Regions from separate parts of the Dielma fastidiosa genome, predicted to be linked through region 2. Evidence: a T-box and tRNA genes for the amino acid it is inferred to sense, from the RefSeq annotation. Region 2 holds a T-box; the other holds one or more tRNA genes.
The links. A T-box is a leader RNA that pairs with one kind of tRNA and senses whether it is charged. The one in region 2 lies ahead of ileS (isoleucine--tRNA ligase), so its partner is inferred to be a tRNA-Ile.

Region 1: it has a tRNA-Ile gene. The T-box ahead of ileS (isoleucine--tRNA ligase) is inferred to sense a tRNA for this amino acid. The anticodon was not compared.

Annotation. Positions count from the first base shown of each region.
Region 1 covers NZ_QRQL01000001.1:295,999-303,388, reverse strand. Annotated here, with positions in the region: gene DWZ33_RS01635 (V-type ATP synthase subunit B) at 1-647, shown strand, start outside; gene DWZ33_RS01630 (V-type ATP synthase subunit D) at 652-1,284, shown strand; tRNA gene DWZ33_RS01625 (tRNA-Arg) at 1,564-1,640, shown strand; tRNA gene DWZ33_RS01620 (tRNA-Pro) at 1,661-1,737, shown strand; tRNA gene DWZ33_RS01615 (tRNA-Met) at 1,745-1,821, shown strand; tRNA gene DWZ33_RS01610 (tRNA-Ile) at 1,846-1,922, shown strand; tRNA gene DWZ33_RS01605 (tRNA-Ser) at 1,943-2,033, shown strand; tRNA gene DWZ33_RS01600 (tRNA-Met) at 2,076-2,152, shown strand; tRNA gene DWZ33_RS01595 (tRNA-Phe) at 2,156-2,231, shown strand; gene DWZ33_RS01590 (EAL domain-containing protein) at 2,626-3,939, shown strand; gene DWZ33_RS01585 (HAD-IB family hydrolase) at 4,060-4,788, shown strand; gene DWZ33_RS01580 (ComEC/Rec2 family competence protein) at 4,907-5,992, shown strand; gene DWZ33_RS01575 (replication-associated recombination protein A) at 6,008-7,327, shown strand; gene DWZ33_RS01570 (MBL fold metallo-hydrolase) at 7,336-7,390, shown strand, end outside.
Region 2 covers NZ_QRQL01000001.1:722,698-730,087, forward strand. Annotated here, with positions in the region: gene DWZ33_RS03720 (Stp1/IreP family PP2C-type Ser/Thr phosphatase) at 1-520, opposite strand, end outside; gene rlmN (dual-specificity RNA methyltransferase RlmN) at 520-1,569, opposite strand; gene DWZ33_RS03730 (CpXC domain-containing protein) at 1,717-2,331, shown strand; gene DWZ33_RS03735 (hypothetical protein) at 2,384-2,845, shown strand; gene ileS (isoleucine--tRNA ligase) at 2,987-5,740, opposite strand; T-box leader at 5,779-5,986, opposite strand; gene DWZ33_RS03745 (DivIVA domain-containing protein) at 5,989-6,447, opposite strand; gene DWZ33_RS03750 (YlmH/Sll1252 family protein) at 6,460-7,218, opposite strand; gene DWZ33_RS03755 (cell division protein SepF) at 7,208-7,390, opposite strand, start outside.

The DNA.
Region 1 (7,390 bases), 430 kb from region 2:
GAGAGATTCCAGGCCGTAAAGGCTATCCGGGCTATCTGTACTCAGATCTGGCATCACTTTATGAAAGAGCAGGTATTATTAAGGGCGCTAAAGGATCGGTGACGCAGATTCCAATTCTGACCATGCCAAATGATGATATTACGCATCCGGTACCCGATTTAACTGGGTATATTACAGAGGGACAGATTTCGTTGGATCGTAATTTAACAGCGATGGGGATTTATCCGCCGGTAGGCGTACTGCCTTCTTTATCACGACTGATGAAGGACGGCATCGGTGAAGGGTATACAAGAGCCGATCATTCAGCGGTAAGCAATCAGCTTTTTGCCTGCTATGCCAAGGTACAGGATGCCCGCTCACTTGCCTCAGTTATCGGTGAGGATGAGCTTTCTGACGCGGATAAGCAATATATGCAGTTTGGCAAGCTTTTTGAACAGCATTTTATCAATCAGGGATTTGATGAGAATCGCTCAATCGATGAAACGTTGGATCTTGGCTGGTCACTGCTATCCGTTTTGCCTAAAAATGAGTTGGATCGTGTAGATGATGCAGTCCTTGATCAATTCTATGATCATGAAGCAGCAGTTAAACGGTTTGATCTAAAAGAAGAAACGATCATTAAAGAATTAGCAAACCAGGGAGCGTAAGCCTATGGCTAATCAGGTAGCTCCGACAAAAGGTAATTTGATTGCCACTAAGAAATCACTGTCATTAGCATCTTTAGGTTATGATCTGATGGACCGTAAGCGTAATATCTTGATTCGTGAAATGATGGAGCAGGTTGAAAATGTGAAAATGCTTCGTGATGAAATAACCAAGACATATGCTGTCGCTTATTATGCTCTGCAGGAGGCCAATATGTCATTGGGTCTGATTACTGATATCGTCGATGCGATACCGGTAGATAATGGGCTTCAAGTCAGTTACCGCAGTGTTATGGGTGTGGAACTGCCGAAGATTCATTATGAAAAGCAGCCGATGGAATTGACGTATGGACTGGAGCGAGCAAATTCTAAGCTGGATTATGCCTACCGCTGCTTTGCGAAGGTTAAGGAAATGACAATTGTACTGGCAGAGGTTGAAAACAGCGTTTATCGGCTTGCTAATACGATACGCAAGACGCAAAAGCGGGCTAACGCTTTGAAGAATATTGTGATTCCTGATTTTAAGCTGACGGTAAAGAATATCAGTGACGCGCTTGAAGAAAAAGAGCGTGAAGAATTCTCGCGTCAGAAGGTAATCAAAACAACTAAGGATAAAATAAAAGAGGAAGCTGCCGAGTAAAATCGGCGGTTTTCTTTTGCGTTTTTTATGATTTGGGAATAAAAGTGTTTGCTTCAGGGCATACTTGATACGGAAAGTTACAGACAGAAAAGCTGTTTTAGTGAATATGTGTTTCAGCCTTTTAAGCATCAAGTGTGAGAATCAGCCTATTTAAAGGCTTCTGCGGCAATCGGGAAATTATTGATTAAAAAAATTAAAAAAAGTTAAAAAAATACTTGCATTATCTAAAGGTATTTGGTATTATAAATGGGCACTGATGAGACAGTGCGAAACACCGATGCGCCATTAGCTCAACTGGATAGAGCGTTTGACTACGGATCAAAAGGTTGTGGGTTCGATTCCTGCATGGCGCGCCATTTAATTTAATGTTTGTCGACGGGATGTAGCACAGCTTGGTAGTGCACTTGATTTGGGATCAAGGGGTCGCAGGTTCGAATCCTGTCATCCCGACCATTAATTTGGCTGGGTAGCTTAGTTGGCTAGAGCATCCGGTTCATACCCGGAAGGTCGTGGGTTCGAGTCCCACCCCAGCCACCAACTTATAGATCTAATTAAGGATGCGGACCCTTAGCTCAGTTGGTTAGAGCATCCGGCTCATAACCGGCGGGTCGTAGGTTCGAGTCCTACAGGGTCCACCAGCTTATTTTAAATTGAATATGGAGGAATACCCAAGTGGCTGAAGGGTCCGGTCTTGAAAACCGGTAGGTCGTGCGAGCGGCGCCTGGGTTCGAATCCCAGTTCCTCCGCCATTAAAAAAAGGTTAACAATTTCCTTAAAATTGTAATATATATCGCGGGATAGAGCAGTCTGGTAGCTCGTCGGGCTCATAACCCGGAGGTCGTTGGTTCAAATCCTTCTCCCGCAACCAAATGGTTCCGTAGCTCAGTCGGTAGAGCAAAGGACTGAAAATCCTTGTGTCGTTGGTTCGATTCCGACCGGAACCACCATTTGAAAACAATCCCTAGAAGTGAGGATAAGCCTTATTTCTAGGGTTTTTTTTGATTTTTGATATATCACTTAAATGTTCTAGATAAGGTCATGCCTATTTTATGACTATAAAAAGATGTTGATTTACCTTTTTATTGAGTTAAAATTAAGAATAGAAAGATTTTTGAGTTAGGAAAATTTTATTTTAGGTTTTATTTGAATTAAACGAAAGCCTGTGATTGAATAGCAGTTATATAGATTTCAATAATTAAGTTGAATAGAAAGTTTGATTGCAGGAGTAAGGGCCAATAAGGGCTAGTTCAGCGTACTTACTGATGATCATAAAGCTTAAAAGTTTGATTGCTTTATGAATTTTTGGTATAATTATCTAAATGCTGATGTGAGGTATTTTCAATGGTAAAGCAAACAACAAATAACGATCAAATTGATGAAATAACAGGCCGACCTAGTGCAGTGTGGCTAAGGCATATATATAAAGAAACAGTTTCGAAGGATTGTCAGCATTATGTATTTGCTACTGCAAATATTAAAGATTTTCGTTACTTCAATCTCAAATATGGTTTTGAACAGGGTAATCAAATCCTTAAAATAGTGCTTGACTGTCTTTATCATCATCTTGATGATAAAAGCTATGCGGCAAGAGTCTATGCTGATGAATTTCATCTTTTAATCTATTGTGAAGACTGTGATGCTTTTGTAGATAAGTTTTTAGTGCCATTTGTTGATGAGCTTTTTGATGTGGAAGAGCCAATGCTTTATCATAATATTTATATGTCTTTTGGTCTTTATAAGCTGGAGCATCCTAATGAGGACTATGCTCATATCTCGAATAAGGCTGAAATAGCCCGCTTGGAATGCCGTGAGCTTAAGCATCGTTCATTTAGCTTTGATGATTTAAATAAACAGAAGTATGATGAATACATGATGCGTCATGCCTTAAATGGCAAGCTGACAGAAGCGCGGCTAAATAAAGAATTTGTTCCTTATATCCAGCCTAAAATTGATCTGTCCAGCGAACAGATAGTTGGCGGCGAGATTTTAATGCGCTGGATCAATGAACAGGGTGAATTAATCCCTTTAACGAATTTCTTTTTTTCATTAAATGAAAAAGGTGATATTTATTTGATTGATCTGTATTTGTTTGATCAGGTTTGTCATTGGATGAATCAGCGCTTGAAAGCAAAGCTGCCTTTGGTGCCGGTAAGTTTTAATATAACCAATACTTCTTTCTTTGATATTAATTTTCTTGATGATTATTTAAATATTCTGCATCAATATGAGATTCCCAAGGAATATATTGAATTTGAATTTTTAGAGGATATTCAATATGGCTTGAATGAGCAGGTCATTGAAACCATTGAGAAGCTGAAAGCGATTGGTTTTACATGTTCTCTGGATGATTTTGGCAGCGGTTATTCTTCTTATAATGTATTATTAAAAACACAGGTTGATATTATCAAGCTGGATCGAATGTTTTTCCAGAAGCAGTTAACTGAGAAGTATGCGAAGATGCTGAATTACACCATCCTTGCATTAAAGGAAATGGATCTTAAAATTCTTGCAGAAGGTGTTGAAACTAAGGAATATGTTGACTTTCTTAAGTCTGCAGGCTGTGATTATGTGCAGGGATTCTATTATTATAAACCGATGCCGCTTGATGAATTCCAACAGCTGATTGATAAACAGGCAGAGGTTCAAACAGCTTAAAGGTTAGAATAAGGCAGAAGCTATTGAGGGTTATAACTCAAGCGGCTGCCTTTTTTGATTGCCAGAGTGTTTTTTGTAATAAGAAAAAGGTATAATATAAAAAAGTATAGGAGGTTTACAATGAAAAGGACAGCGGCATTTTTTGATATTGACGGAACGATTTATCGGGAAGGTCTAATTACTGAATTATTTAAGAAATTTGTGACTCATGAGCTTGTTGATCAGACACGCTGGCATGATGATGTCCGGCCGGTTTTTATGAAATGGGATCGCCGACAAGGGGAATATGATGATTATTTGATGAAAATGACAGATATATTTAAGGAAACCATTGTGGGTCTGTCTGAGGAACATGTTAAATTTATTGCCGCTAAGGTCATTGAACAGAAAGGAGATCGGGTATATACATTTACCCGTGATGAAATTTTGATGCATCGCAGACTAGGGCATTTGGTGATTGCGATATCGGGGTCACCTTATGAATTGGTTAGTGAAATGGCGGCTAAGTATGCGTTTGATGATTTTCGCGGTACAGTATATAAAACAGATGAAAAGGGTTGTTATACAGGTGAAATCATACCGATGTGGGATTCCCGCAGCAAGCAGAAAGCCATTCAGCAATTATGCAGTGAATATGATCTTGATTTGAATGAATGTTATGCTTATGGAGATACGACAGGTGATTTCACGATGTTTCAGCATGTGGGACATCCCTATGCGATAAATCCTACCAGAGAGCTGCTGAATCGGATTATGAACGATTCTGAGGTAAAGGCTAAAATTCAGGTAATTGTGGAGCGTAAGGATGTTGTTTATGAAATGGATATTCATAATATGAAACTGCGCTGATTTAGATGCTGGTGCTGAGGTAATCTAACATTATGCTTGTAAGAAATTGGAACCAATCAGCGTAAGACTGTAAATTAGCTCAATCATCGTTTATAATAAAAGTGTCAGGAGAGAAGATATGAAGTATATTGGAAAAGTGTTGATGATGCTAATGCTTATTCTTGGTGTCAGCGGCTGTCAGTCTTCTAGGGCTTATGAGGCGAAGCAGCCGCCAATGTCAGATCAGCTTGCGGAAGCGGTGAATGAAGATGCAGAAAATACAGAGGGTGAATTGGAAATTTACTTTTTGGATACGGGTAATTCTGACTGTATTTTCATTAATGCAGAGCAAAAGGTGCTGATTGATGCCGGAGATAATGATGATGAATCGATGATCGTTGATTTTTTGAAAGCATTGAAGATTGAGAAAATAGATTATTTGGTGAATACACATCCTGATGCGGATCATGCCGGCGGTTTGGATGCGGTTATTGAGAATTTTGCGATTGGTACGGTTTTTATTTCAAATGGTTCCGCAGAATCTAAAACATATCGTGATTTTGTCAATGCGGCGGTGGACAGGGGATTATCACCTTCGGTTCCGTTAGCTGATAAGCTGTTTTATCTGCAGCCAGAGATGTTTATGCGTTTCTATAATACAGAAGCTAAGGGAAGCGGCAATGAGGTATCGTTAATTGTTGAATTAGTTTATAAGCAGCAGCGTTTCTTGTTTATGGGTGATGCTGAAAAGGCACAGGAGCTGGCTGTCTTAGATCAGCTTGATGATGTGGATCTTGTTAAAATCGGACATCATGGTTCAAGAACCTCCACCAGTCAAGAATTGTTAGAACGGATAAAACCGGAAATAGCGGTCATTCTGTGCGGTAAGAACAACTCCTATGGTCATCCGCATCAAGAGGTGCTGGATCGGCTGACGGCTTATGGCATTGAGGTGTATCGAACAGATCTGCAGGGTACGCTTCATGTGCATAGTGATGGCGTAAATCTCAGCATTGAGGCAATGGCAGAAAGTGATAAGCTGTCTAATGATAAGGATACATCAGCTGCAGAAGAAGCAGAATATTATATTGGGAATCTTAATTCTAAGAAATTTCATTTAGCAGAGTGTAATTCATTACCTGCTGAAAAGAATCAAATTATATTTGATAGCTATGAGGATGCGGTTAATCAAGGTTATACACCTTGTAAAGTATGTAATCCATAAGGAAGAGGTGAAAAAATGGTTCAGGAATCATTATTTGATGATCGTGAAATGAGTGATCCGCTGGCAAGCCGGCTGCGGCCGAAGACCTTGGATGAATATGTGGGACAAAAGCATCTTTTGGGTGAGGGAAAGGTGCTTGCTCAGTTAATTAAGAACGATCAGGTATCTTCGATGATTTTCTGGGGTCCGCCGGGTGTCGGCAAGACTACGCTGGCAAGAATTATCGCCGGTAAAACGAAAAGCCGTTTCATTGATTTCAGTGCTGTTACCAGCGGTATAAAAGAGATTAAGGAAGTAATGAATAAGGCTGAAAGCGCACGATTAATGGGTGAACGGACGATTTTGTTCATTGATGAGATTCATCGTTTCAATAAGGCTCAGCAGGATGCTTTTCTGCCGTTTGTGGAAAAGGGAAGCATTATATTGATTGGTGCGACAACTGAAAATCCTTCATTTGAGATTAATTCCGCGTTATTGTCCCGATGCAAGGTTTTTGTGCTTCAGGCCTTATCAGCAGATGATCTGTCTGAATTAATTGGTCATGCTATCAGTTCACCAAAGGGATTTGGTAATTTTAAAATCAATATCAGTGATGAAATGATATATATGATTGCTAATTTTGCTAATGGTGATGCTCGTGTGGCATTAAATACATTAGAAATGGTTGTGCTGAATGGTGAACGTCAAGGTATTGAGATTACGATTACCAAGGAGACTTTGGAACAATGCATCAGTAAAAAATCATTGCTTTATGATAAAAAAGGGGAGGAGCATTATAACCTTATCTCAGCGCTTCATAAATCAATGCGTAACAGTGATGTTGATGCGTCCATCTATTGGCTTGCGAGAATGCTCGAAGCGGGCGAGGACCCGCTTTATGTGGCCCGCAGGGTCGTGCGTTTTGCCAGTGAGGATATCGGCATGGCTGACAGCCGGGCATTGGAAATTGCGGTTGCTGCTTATCAGGCTTGTCATTTTCTGGGAATGCCGGAATGTAATGTGCATTTAACGCATGCGGTTACGTATATGGCATTGGCTCCAAAATCAAATGCTTTATATGTCGCCTATGGGAAAGCTGCTGATGATGCTTCAAAGATGCTGGCTGAACCGGTACCGCTGCAGATACGCAATGCACCAACCAAGCTGATGAAGGATTTAAACTATGGGGCAGGCTATCAATATGCTCATGATACCGAAGATAAACTCACCAATATGCGCTGTCTGCCTGATTCTTTGCTGAATCATTCTTATTATCATCCAACGAATCAAGGATCAGAGGCACGTGTACAGGAACGGATGAAGCAAATTAATGAATGGCGTAAAAAACACCAATAGGAGTTCTTATGAAAGTAACATATATTGATCACAGTGGTTTTATGATTGAATTAGTGCATACGA
Region 2 (7,390 bases):
GGACATTATCCCATATTCCCAGGGCATTTGTCAGCACATGTCGCTGCGGATGATTATGCGCTGTTTCCCGGCTCACTTCACCGCTGCGCAGTAAGTCACTTAAAAGATTATGATCCTCGGTCAGACAAATCAGATCATCATACATCGCATAAGCTCTTGAATCACCGATATTAAACACATATGAATTTAAACTGGTAATTAATAGGCCAACCATCGTCGTACCCATGCCATGCTGAGAACGATTGCTTGTCGATTGCGTAAAAATCGCGTCATTCACTTCATTGATTGTTTCATGCAGCCAGCGCTGTACATCCTCATCATTATTCAAGCTCGGATTCTTTAAAAAACTGGCCCGCATACTTTCAACAGCCAAGGAGCTTGCCACATCGCCGGCCTTACCGCCGCCGATGCCATCACAGACAATGGCCATAAAGTCGTTATTGATATTAAAGGTAGCACAAAAGCTATCCTGATTGACACTGCGTACAAGACCAATATCACTCATTCCATAAAAATGCATTACTCACCCTCCATCCTCTGCTGCTCATGCTTCGCCCGAAGCTGACCGCAGGCCGCGTCAATATCGCCGCCATGCTCCTTGCGGATCGTCGCACGGACACCTTGCTTCATCAGCTTATCATAAAAACGCATCGCGCTTGCACGGTCAACACTGCGATAACCATGTTCATCTACCTCGTTATAAGGAATCAAATTCACATACGCATTCAAGCCATGAATCAGCTTAGCCAACTGAGCCGCATGACTATCCTGATCATTGATTCCTCTCAGTAAGATATATTCAAACGTTAAACGCCGATTATTCAATTCACAATATTCTCGAATCGCCGCCATCAGCTCTTTCAGCGGATAAGCCTTATTAATCGGCATCAGCTTATCGCGCAGCTCATCATTAGGCGCATGCAGCGATATAGCCAGATTATACTGTACCTGCATCTTCGCAAACTCTCTGATTTTCGGCACAATACCGCATGTAGAAATCGTCAGATGCCGAGCGCCGATAGCCAGCCCGCGGTCATGATTGACAATTTCACAGAAAGCCATGACATTCTCAAAATTATCAAACGGCTCACCGGTACCCATTACTACAATATTTGACACCCGATCATTCACAGCATCAAGATCCTTCTGCACCGCCAGCACTTGGGCAACGATTTCACCGCTGCTTAGATTCCGTTTCTTCTTCAATAAACCAGAAGCACAGAAATCACAGCCCATGTTGCAGCCAACCTGTGATGTTACACAGACACTCTTGCCGAATTCATACACCATCATGACCGTTTCAATCAACGAACCGTCACTTAATTCAAACAAATATTTTGTTGTGCCGTCTTTTGAAACTTGTTTTTCCTTGACGACGCATGCTTCAAGCGTAAACATTTCTTTCAGTTTTTCTCTTGTATCTAAACTCAGATCGCTCATTTCATCAATGCTGTTGACACGTTTCCGGTACAGCCATTCAAAAATCTGCTGACCGCGGAACTTTTTCCATCCCTGATCAACACAAAAATCACGAAGCTGATTAAAGGTTAAATCATATAAGCTTTTCATTTTATCACCTTTAGATATTTTACCATAAATTCCAATCATCAACGTAATAAAATGCCAAAACAATCTTAAGCTTTGACTTTAATCAGCCGGCATAGATAACTCCAGCTCATTATGTTATAATCATTACGAACAAGGAGATTAATAATAATGAGTAAATTTCATAAAGAAACATTAAAATGCCCAACCTGTCAGGAAGCCATAGAAGCTGTTTTTTGGGACAGCATTACCATAGATGAGAATGCCGAGATGCAGTTTAAAGAAGATGTAAAGACCGGTAAGTTATTTAAAGCTGTATGTCCGCATTGCAAGATGATGTATCATTTAAACTATCCGCTGCTTTATACCGATAAAACTAATCATTTCATGATTTACTATATTCCTAACGAAAGTAAGAATGCCCAGCTGACATTCCCGGATACAAGTGATACGGCTTATACATACCGCATAGCCGGTACTTATTTTGAATTTATCGAAAAGATTTTGATTTTTGAAAATCATTTGAATGATATTGTTATTGAATTAATTAAAGCGGTCATGCTTCAGAAAGAGAAAAATCTTCAAAAAAGTCAAGGCGTCTACTTTGCCGCCCTTTCCGATAAGAAGCTGTCTTTTCAGATTCTCGGCCATGAGCATGCCTTTATCAGTTATCCAAGAGACGCTTATGAAGAATTAGCAAAGGGATTAAAATTCAAAGCGGTCGATGATTTCCAGCTGATTAATCTGAAAACCTTTAATAACTTCTTAATCAGCAATAACCAATAGCATAAATCAACTAAGCGAGGATAAACACGCAATTTAAGGGGAGGCTGAATTAATGCTGACAAAACCAATGCATGGCTGGAGTGATTTTCAATTAGCCGGAACTTCTGTGTATGGATTGAGTTATCTTGATGATATTGCAATCGAATGGGTGACGCAGGCAATCCACGGTCTTGAAACAATGCTGCCATTCTGTGTTAAGGGATTTTTAGAACCAAACCGCTTTTTATGTACAGTAAGCTACTGGAACTGTCATATTATATGTGAAGATGATGAACGCTATCCGTTAAATAAAAAAGATGTCATCAATGAGCTTTCTCATACGAATATGCTGCAATTTTGCCAAGCGCTTTATGATGATATAAGTCAGAATTTAGATGAATGGGCAGCCTTTGTAGATTACGATAATGAAGACATGGTTAAAAAGAAAGAGATGCTTGCTGAAAAACTAATGATTTTAAAAAGGCTGATATCAGAAAGAGAGGAATGGTTTGGCGATAATCGCTGTTTCCTCTAATCAGCCCCTACTTAATCTCATATGAAAATTCAAAATTATTCTAACAATATTTTATTTGCTAAGAACTGTCAATCAGTTCTTTTTTCTTAACAAGAAAATCCTCCTGACAGGCACCAGCCTATCAAGAGGATTCTTTTATTTCTATTCAGGTTTGAATTCAGGATATTCCCTCTTTACAACCTCAGCACAGCGGTCGCACAGACCATGCTCATTGGTATCATTATGAACAGTCCAGCAGCGAGGACATACGATGCCGTCCATCTTTTCAACGGCAACTGAACATACCTCATAGGCTTTCAGGGCTGTATTTGTCAATACCGCTTCTGAGACAATCAGCCATTGCGCAAACTTGCCGCCCAGCATTTCATCAACGATTTTCGCATCTTCTTCACTCAGATTCACAAGAACCTTAGCTTCCAATGATTTACCGATAATCTTCTCAGCACGGGCTTCTTCCAATGCCTTAAAGATATCCGAGCGAATCAGCAGCAGACGTTCCATCTTCGCTTTAATCGCTTCCGCATTTTCGATTTCCATAGTCTTAGGGAAAGTCTGCAGATGGATGCTTTCACTGCCCGGCTTAAAGAAATCATTAATCTCTTCAGCTGTATGAACGAGAATCGGCGCCCACAGACGCAGCAGCGCATCACAGCACATAGCTAAAACACTTTGTACCTGACGGCGGCGCGGATCATTCTTCGCTTCAATATACAGGATATCTTTTGTGAAATCCAGATAATAAGCACTCAGCTCATTCGTCATGTAATTTGTTAAAGTGCTGGTTACATTCGCAAAATCAAATTCATCATAGCTCTTGATAACCTCTTCAATTACTTCATTCAGCTTGATAATCATGTATTTATCAATATCTGTAAGATCCTTGACAGCTACCAGTTCATGCTCCGTGAAATCTTCAGGATTGATATTGGCTAACAAGAAACGGAAAGTATTTCTAACCTTACGATAGTTTTCCGCACATTGCTTCAAAATATCATCAGATACACGAACATCTGCCTGATAATCGATAGAAGCGCCCCATAAGCGGAGAATATCAGCACCATACTGTTTCATTACCTTTTCCGGTGATACTGAATTACCGCCTGATTTAGACATTTTCTCACCCTTGCCGTCAAGAATAAAGCCATGGCTTAATACTTGGCGATAAGGTGCAACACCGTACATCGCAACAGCAATAATTAAAGATGAATTAAACCAGCCGCGGTATTGGTCACTGCCTTCTAAATATAGATCTGACGGGAATTTCATGCCGCGTTCAACTAATACACCAGTATGTGATGAACCGGAGTCAAACCAAACATCCATCGTATCCAGTTCTTTACGGAATTGGTTATTCGGTGAACCAGGATGCGTAAAGCCTGCCGGCAGCAGATCCTTCGCTTCACGCTCAAACCATACATTACTGCCGAATTCACGGAACAGGCCAGCTACATGCTTAAACACCTTTTCATCCATAATCGGCGTATTATCTTCAGCATAGAAAATAGGAATTGGCACACCCCATGCACGCTGACGGGAAATACACCAGTCACCGCGGTCACGAATCATGTTGTAAAGGCGTGTCTCACCCCATGCCGGTGTCCATTTTACTTCTTTGATTTGTTCCAGCAGCTTTTCACGAATCTTATCAATGGAAGCAAACCACTGATCCGTTGCACGGAAAATAATTGGCTTCTTGGTACGCCAGTCATGCGGATAGGAGTGAGTGATCCATTCCATCTTCATCAATGCGCCTAATTCATCCAATTTCATCACAACTGTCTTATTGGCGTCATCCACAAACTGCCCCTTTAAGAAATCACCGGCCTCAGCCGTCAGACAGCCATGCTCATCTACCGGACACAGGGCAGGCAAGCCATATTTACAGCCAACGATGAAGTCATCCATACCATGTCCCGGAGCCGTATGTACACAGCCTGTACCAGCTTCCGCCGTAACATAATCACCCAGAATAATCACACTGGTGCGGTCATAGAACGGATGCTTGGTCGTAATCATTTCAAGCTCTTTGCCCTTAAATGTTTTCAGGATTTCTTTTTCCTGTAAACCAAATTTTTCCCATAAGCTGTCAACCAATTCTTTTAAGACAACCAAATTACCCTTTTCACTCTTCACTAAAGCGTATTCCAGACGTTCATTTAAGCAGATTGCCAGATTCGCCGGGATAGTCCACGGGGTTGTTGTCCAAATAACAAAACTATCAGTTTCTGGATTCAGCAAGCCTTTGCCGTCTTCAACATTAAACTTCACGAAAATAGTCGGTGAATTGATATCATGATACTCAATTTCAGCCTCAGCTAACGCACTTTCACTGGATGGTGACCAATAAACAGGCTTTAACCCCTTATAAATTAAACCATCCATCGCCATTTTGCCAAAAATCTCAATCTGGCGGCTTTCAAATTCCTTCTGTAATGTAATATAAGGATGATCATAATCAGCGACTGTACCCAGTGCCTTTTGATCCTTCATCTGATTCGCTACCTGCTCCATCGCATAATCATAGCAGTGCTTTCTGAATTCAGCTAATTCCATTTTCTTACGGTCATAACCAAGCTTCTGCATCGCATTTTCAATCGGCAAGCCGTGAGTATCCCAGCCCGGCACAAAATCAACGCGGTAGCCTTCCATAAACTTAGAACGATTGATAATATCCTTTAATGTCTTATTCAGCGCATGACCGATATGCATAGCGCCATTGGCATACGGAGGCCCGTCATGCAATACAAAATCCTCTGCCCCCGCTCTTTTTTCCAGCATCTTCTCATAGAGATGCATTGATTCCCAACGCTCTTGAAATTTTGGTTCTTTGCTTGGCAGTTTCCCTCTCATTTCAAATTCAGTCTTGGGCATCAGTAATGTGTCTTTAAAATCCATTTCTCTTTTCCTCCCTGAAACATAAAAAAACGTCCTCATCTAAGGACGCTGACAACGTGGTACCACCTTAGTTCACAGCTTGCACTGTGCACTCTTTCCCCTATAACGCAAGGCTTTACGGATTTCCCTACTCAATTCAGAAAATCAGCTCCTAAGTGATCTCCATATGAACTTCACTCTGATTTCCACCAGCCATCAGATCTCTATGCATTCATTCATAAGGCACGTCTTATTCACAGCTTTTACTTTTAATCTTTTAATAAACTCAAATCCGGCAGCGGCGGAACTTCAAACGATTCCAATGCATTCGTCAGTTCTTCAAGCTGTTCCATCATCCGGCTTTTTACCTCACCGGTTTCTTCACCAAGCTTGCTGACTTCAAGCAGAATCTGCCTAGCCGAAGCCAATGCCTCCTGAATGATCACATCCGCATTATCCTGGGCCGTCGCTACGATCACATTTGCCTCACGCAAAGCAATCCGTGCGATATCTTCAGCCGCCTGTTCCTTCATCCGCAGTTCACCTGACAATGTCGTATATTTTTCTTTCATATCCTGACATTGCTTTTCTAATGTTTCACAGCGATCCGTATACAGCTCCAGCTTTTTTTTCAGTTCGTCAAGGTCATCACTCATGCGCCCGATGCAATCATCGACCTGATAGCGGTTATAACCGTTACGCATTGTTTCAAATTGTATCTTTGACATTGTGCTCACCCCTTACTGAAATAGTCCCAGTTCAATCACATAGTTATCTTTTTTTGTCTGCTTGCATATACCTTTATAGATAAAACGTCCATATCCGCGGATTGAAAGCACAGCATTATTATTGCACAATGCGCTGCAATCTTCAAGCAGAAGATGATTCACCTGCACATTTCCGCCCTTAATTAAAGCCGCAGCCTTGCTTCTGGATAAATTGCAGCAAGCAGCAACCAAGGTATCCAAACGATTGCCGGAGACAATTTTCTGCATCCAGCGGATATCCTTTTCAATGACAGCCGGCTGATCACAGACTTTAAAGCGGATTGAAGCCCGGCCAATCTTACGGCATTCATCAATAATATATTGTGCTACCTCACTGACAGTATATACATAAATCACACCCTCTTTAACACTGATATCACCAAACTGATCGCTGCGCAGGCCAATATTCAGCAAAGCACCCAGCGCATCACGATGACTCAGCTTAACATAGGTCTGAGCATACTCCGCCTTCAAAAGTGTCAGATCGACTTTTTGATCTTCTGATTCATCAAAACATAGCAGCGCCCGTTTTTTCTCCGCTTCTGGATAACCGCCGTCAAGCTTCATAAAACAGCGGCTGCCAACAACCTTCTTCAGCACTTCCTGCTCAGGTTCATTTAAAAAAGGTGTGATAATCTGACGATGCTTAAACACAACCGCATCTACTAGATCATCAAACCGTTTTGCTTGTTCTTCATATCCTTTAAAATGAATCAGCCAATCATTGTTCATCTTCACCATCAACGTTGATCTTACCGTTTACACCAATTGATTTCGGCGCGCACAGGATAACATTCTGACCAATTTTCTGAATCGTTCCATCAAGTGCAAAAACAACACCTGTCAAAAAGTCAATCGTACGCTGAGCATAATCACGCTGTAACTTATGTAAATTAATCACGGC